DNA from 2 places in the Pantoea sp. ABR1s genome. Region 1 is predicted to be linked to the other one. Evidence: predicted binding sites of a transcription regulator. Region 1 holds the regulator's gene; the other holds the start of a gene.

Region 1 (3,113 bases):
CGCCAGGAAAACCGTGACTGCCAGCCAAAGACCATGGTTACCCAGCACCGGTACGCTAAGCAGCGTCAGAAAATAGCCTGCTGCGGCAACTACCATGCTGTTACGCATCTCACGCCCGCGCGTCGCTCCGATGAACATGCCATCCAGCAGATAACACCAGACGCCGATCAGCGGCATTATCATCTGCCAGACCAGATAGCGGTCCGCTGTCTGCTGAAGTGACTGAAGAGAGGTCAGCAGAGTAACGATCTGCGGGCCAAAAATGGCATAGATCAGCGAGAAGAACAGCGCCACCACTACCGCCTGCCGACAGGCAGAGTGCCAGACGCGCAGGAGTTTGCTGCCATCTTTTGCACCATGCGCCTCACCCGCAAAAGCTTCAACCGCATAGGCAAAGCCATCCAGCGCGTAGGCAGTAAAAGTAATAAACATCAGTAATACTGCGTTAACCGCCACCACATCCGGACCCAGCCGGGCGCCCAGTACGGTCAGCGAGGCAAAACAGAGTTGCAGCATCAGAGAGCGCAGCATGATATCCCGGTTCAGTCGCAGCAGCCGGCCGCTGTCACCGCGCCAGCTCTGCTTCAGCAGGCTAAGCGTAATTCCGCGCAGTTTTAACACCCGCCAGACCATGATGCTGCCGACAACCAGCGTAATGTATTCCGCCAGCGCCGTGGCGGTTGCCGCCCCCGCGACACCCCAGTGCAGCCCCATCACCAGCCAGAGATCGAGCACGATGTTAACCAGGTTGCCCACCACCAGCAGGATCACCGGCGCGCGTGCATACTGCACGCCCAGCAGCCAGCCCAGAATGACCAGGTTTGCCAGCGTGGCAGGCGCACTGAGCCAGCGAATCTGAATAAACAGTGCCGCCTGTTCGAGTACATCGGGATTGCCGCCAACCAGATGGGTCGACAGCTGAATAATCGGATAACGCAAAGCGATGAACAGTACGCCCGCCAGCAGCGCAATGATCAGCGGCTGAGTCAGCGCGCGTGCCAGCGCCATTTTATCGCCAGCGCCAAATGCCTGCGCCGTAAGGCCAGTGGTACTCATTCGAAGGAAAAGCAGCAGCATAAAGAGGAAGCTGGTCACTGTAGTCCCGACCGCAACCCCGCCAAGATAGACAGGGCTGTCGAGATGACCAATTACTGCAGTATCGACCACTCCCAGTAAGGGAACGGTGATATTTGAAAGGATCATCGGCAGCGCAAGCCGCCAGAGATTTTTATCGGTTGCCGTAATAAAGCGCATTCGCCGTTCCGTGCTCAGTGTCGCTGCGCAAAAGAGGCAGCGACAAAATTAGGGCAGACAGAATAGCATCAGAGAAGGCGAATGCACGCTGGCAGAAGAATCAGAGCCACTCGCCGTTGCGCACCACGCCAACAGCCAGACCTTCTATGGTCAGTGACTGCGCACGGGTATCGACAACAATCGGGTCAAAATCGCTGTTTTCCGGCAGCAGATGCACGATAGCACCCTGCTTTTTCCAGCGCTTAACGGTGACTTCATCATCAATGCGGGCAACCACAACCTGGCCGTTACGCACATCCTGGGTTTTATGCACCGCGAGCAGGTCGCCATCCATAATCCCGATATCTTTCATCGACATTCCGCTGACGCGCAGCAGGAAGTCAGCAGACGGCTTAAACAGGCCCGGATCGACCTTGTAGTGGGTTTCGATATGTTCCTGCGCCATGATCGGCTCACCGGCAGCAACCCGGCCAATCAGCGGTAGCCCTTCTGAGGCTTCTTCTTCCATTAACAGTCGAATGCCGCGCGATGCACCGGAAACGATCTCGATGACGCCTTTGCGCGCCAGCGCTTTCAGATGCTCTTCTGCCGCGTTCGGCGAACGGAAGCCCAGCTGCGCGGCGATCTCGGCACGCGTAGGCGGCATGCCCGTTGAAGAAATATGGTCGCGAATCAGGTCATAGACCTGCTGCTGCCTGCTGGTTAATGCTTTCATCCCGCCCCCTGGTTGTTTATACAGTCGCTGTGAGTATATACAGGTATTGGTGAAATGGAAACCGATTGTCAGGGAAAACGCGCCCTCAGACGCGTTATGGAAGGCTTATCGCAAATGTGTCCAGAGCAGCGCGATCCAGACGAAGAGTGCCAGTAAGATGCTGATCAGCACCGCCGCCGAGCCCATGTCTTTTGCCCGACCCGCCAGCGGATGATGCTCCTGACCGATGCGGTCGACCACTGCTTCAATGGCGCTATTGAGGATTTCAACAATGACCACCAGCACCACCGCCCCAATCATGAGGATGCGGGAGACCACATCGACATCCAGCCAGCACGCGATAACAATAGCGGCCAGCGCAGCCAGCGCTTCCTGCCGAAACGCCGCTTCATGTTGCCAGGCGGCACGCAGTCCCTGCCATGAGTAACCTGCAGCTTTTACTATTCTGATAAGTCCGGTGGCATTATTTGCCATGATGTGGGAACCCTTTCATCGGATTGACGTCAATGTCTGGGCTGCGTGCAATTGGCACCACCACAGATCTTCGCTGCGCTTTCTGGTATGCTTGCGGCGCTTTGCTAACAAGAGGCTTCATGTTGTCTATGTCAGGTTGGCGTAAACTCTATTACAAACTGCTTAATTTACCACTGTCGTTTTTGGTAAAAAGTAAGGCCATTCCGGCCGATCCCGTGTCTGAACATGGTCTGGATCCGACCCGACCTATTATGTATGTTTTGCCTTACGATTCGAAGGCCGACTTACTGACTTTACGCGCACAGTGTCTGCGGCATCATCTGCCCGACCCGCTCACTCCGCTGGAGATTGATGGTTCTCTGCTGCCGCGCCACGTCTTTATCCACAATGGCCCACGCGTCTTCCCCTATTTTGTGCCCAGCGTTGAATCCGTGAAAATCTTTCACGATTACCTGGACCTGCATCGCAATAACCCTAAGCTGGATATTCAGATGCTGCCGGTCACGGTGATGTTTGGCCGCGCACCAGGACGTGAAGTCCAGGGCGAAGCAACGCCACACCTGCGGGTGCTGAACGGGGTGCAGAAGTTCTTTGCGGTGATCTGGCACGGGCGCGACAGTTTTGTCCGCTTCTCGCCGACGGTGTCGCTGCGCCGCATGGCAACTGAACA
Region 2 (3,113 bases), 1.6 Mb from region 1:
CGGAGATACGGCTGCCAAACGAACGCGAACACATGATTTGCTGTTTTACCGGCGTCACTGACTCCAGCTCCAGACAGGATTCGCCACGCAGCTCTCTGACAGTGCGCTCCAGCACGACGCTGAACTGTTTGCGGATGGCCTCGGTGCTTTGATCGGCCAGATCTTTCGCCGTCATGACGCCCATGGCGTTGAGCCGTTTGCCGATCCGATGACCCACGCCCCAGACTTCCGCCACATCAATCAGCGCCAGCAGCTTTTTTTGTCGTTCAGGGTCCGACAGGTCGACAATGCCGCCGGTTTTGCTCCACTTTTTGGCCGCAAAATTCGCCAGCTTGGCCAGCGTTTTAGTCTGTGCAATGCCGACGCCCACGGTCAGATGGGTCTCTTTGCCTATTCGTTCTCTGACCTGACGACCAAAGGTCTCCAGCGCCATACAGTTCTGCACGCCGGTGAGATCCATAAACGCTTCGTCGATCGAGTAGATCTCCACCGACGGCGCCATCTCTTCCAGTATGGTCATCACCCGATGGCTCATGTCGGCGTAGAGCGCATAATTTGAGCTGAAGACCTGCACCGCGTGACGCGTTAGTTCTTCACGCATCTTAAAATAGGGCGCGCCCATTTTGATGCCGACTTTCTTTGCCTCGGCGCTGCGCGCAATCACGCAGCCGTCGTTGTTCGACAGCACTACTACCGGTTTACCTTTAAGATCAGGCCGGAAAACGGTCTCACACGACGCGTAAAAGCTGTTTACGTCGACCAGCGCGAACATGGTCAGTGGGTCGCTTTAATAACAAAGGTCACAACGCCAAACACCTCCAGCGCATCTTCGGTCTGGATAGCGATCGGTTTAAATTTGGTATTCATCGGCATCAGTTGCAGGCAGGGATGAAGCTGGAGACGTTTAACGGTGAATTCACCTTCGACCGCGGCGACCACAATATCGCCGTGTGAGGCGGTGAGTGAACTGTCGACCACCAGCATGTCACCATCATTGATGCCCGCCTCAATCATTGACTCGCCGCTGACACGGACAAAATAGGTGGCGCTGGGGTGCTGGACCATCAGCGCATTGAGATCAATACGTTGTTCGACATAATCCTGCGCCGGGGATGGAAACCCGCACGGCACACGTTCGATATATAGCGGTAAAGGCATAACGGCACGAATGTCCGCAGGTTTAATGAATTCCATAATTTCGCTCCTTCTTCAGATTACTGTATATAAACACAGTAATAGCTAATCCCCCTTTTAATCAAGTGACATGGAACATCTTTAAGCGAAAGGGTTGATGGTAATGCACTTTTTTTTAAACGTTTTTTCGCATTGCCGTCAGAGTAAGCGGAAACGGGTTACTTTCGCCGCATCGCCGGAATAGCGTCGATTTCTTCTTACAGTAAAGAATCTTATAAATTCACCGGCTGATTATTTTTACTTAAGGAAAATCTGACAACGCTTCTCTGGCATTCGGAGAGGTTTGAATATTACGGGCGGGCTGGTTATTCTGCTTTTTTAAGCATGGAGGGATTATGGCAGACGACGATCGAATCAAACATCTGGAAGAGGCAGTTGCGCAGTTAAGGGTTGAGACTACGGTATTAAAAGCGATACTCGGTCAGCAAATTGCGCTGAATAATCTCAATTACAAAGGGAAGTTTGACGATGTACTGGCGGCGCTGGCGAAAGAGTATGCCGAACGCGGTCTGGAAGAGGGCAATAACCAGGCTATCCATGATGCCCTGCGTCAGTATATTAAATATGAGCCACCCGCAATGGAATAAGCGGATTTTCCGGCAGCGTCCGATTGCCGGACTTTATCGGCTCCTGAACGCTGCCACCGCCCTGTCCTGCACCGCCTCCGCAGCAGCCTCAGACGATACCGGTTAGTGTTTACACCTCGCTGTCACTCTCCAGCGCATCCTGAATCGCGTCGGCCAGATTAGCAACTTCATTCGCCACGGCCTGCAGATCCCAGGCGGTTTTTGAGCCGGTTGCAGAGGTGGAGGCGCTGACGGACTCCTTTGCCACTGACAGAGCAGCAGCCACGGCGACCGAACGTTTATGTTGTTCCTGAGTCATGCCCGCAGGCGGAATTGCGAAATAGTCGTGAACCATGATCATTTCCTTGTGATAAATAAGGGGTCAACCTTAGCCTTCTGCATCAGGCGTGGGAAGTGAATTATGCGGCATGGCCTGTCAGACGGCCAGGATTGCAGCAGCACAATCGCGCCAGCCGCTTTTCCTGCCCTGAAACCTGTACAACTTTGGCTGAAATCTGCGGAAAAAAGCGGTTTTAACGCGTTGATGTGTCGTCAGCACAATCCCCAGCCTGCTGGTCTGAAAATCGCACCCCTCTGAAAACCTCACCAACTCACTGTATTTATTCAATTAACCATCGAAAACCTCTTTTTTCACTTTAAACATGCTTTTTATATACACCACCGACCAGTTAAATTTTGTCAAATTTCATTGTACAACTTTGCGATTCTTGTATAACTTTGTCTCGTGATGTTAAATCACTTGTAACGAAAGGTGCTTTGCACCGCATCTGAAGGTGTTGTGGATTTCCACCTTCAGATGCATTTTTTTTTGCGTCAGCCGGTGACCGGATCTGAATCGACGCGTTCTTCCCCCCATTTCTTATGAGGCCTGACATGCAAACAACGATGAATACAGAGTCTCAGATTTCTGATTACTTCATGAACTCTGGCACAGCGCTGACCACTGAAAAACAGGTTATCGCCGCAGTCCATGCCGAACTCGCCCATGCGAAAACCCATGTCTCCGATAAAGACATTGTGCTGGGCCTGATTCACCGCCTGGAGAGTGAGCGTGACGTGGTTAAGCAGGATATTTACCGTCAGGCGCTTGAACATGTTCTGCAGCGCGCTTCGGCGACCAGCGACAGCTAAAAATCTGTGTCTGTTATGAGGGAACGCGAATTAGCATGGATGCTTTTCCCGTCCGGAATCAGCCCCTGTTATGGGGCTTTTTTTATTCCTCCTGCTCTGAATCACTTGTCCCCTTCACACCGCTAAGATTGCCTGCCCCACCGGACCAGATATAGCTCCGGAAAACACCGTTTTCGCCATTTATTCAACCTGAAATTCCGG

Evidence for each region. Region 1 encodes LexA, which represses DNA repair genes until DNA is damaged. Its sites were predicted from a motif close to TNCTGTATGTACATACAGNA; they were not measured.
Region 2: umuD (translesion error-prone DNA polymerase V autoproteolytic subunit) is a predicted target of LexA. The motif match lies at 1,216-1,235, and genes of this name have one in related genera.

Annotation. Positions count from the first base shown of each region.
Region 1 covers NZ_CM173823.1:3,813,716-3,816,828, forward strand. The annotation lists gene dinF (MATE family efflux transporter DinF) at 1-1,254, opposite strand, end outside; gene lexA (transcriptional repressor LexA) at 1,355-1,969, opposite strand; gene ACXKZD_RS17990 (diacylglycerol kinase) at 2,075-2,443, opposite strand; gene plsB (glycerol-3-phosphate 1-O-acyltransferase PlsB) at 2,572-3,113, shown strand, end outside.
Region 2 covers NZ_CM173823.1:2,261,399-2,264,511, forward strand. The annotation lists gene umuC (translesion error-prone DNA polymerase V subunit UmuC) at 1-772, opposite strand, end outside; gene umuD (translesion error-prone DNA polymerase V autoproteolytic subunit) at 775-1,194, opposite strand; gene ACXKZD_RS10600 (hypothetical protein) at 1,530-1,781, shown strand; gene ACXKZD_RS10605 (hypothetical protein) at 1,891-2,115, opposite strand; gene ACXKZD_RS10610 (biofilm development regulator YmgB/AriR family protein) at 2,655-2,912, shown strand.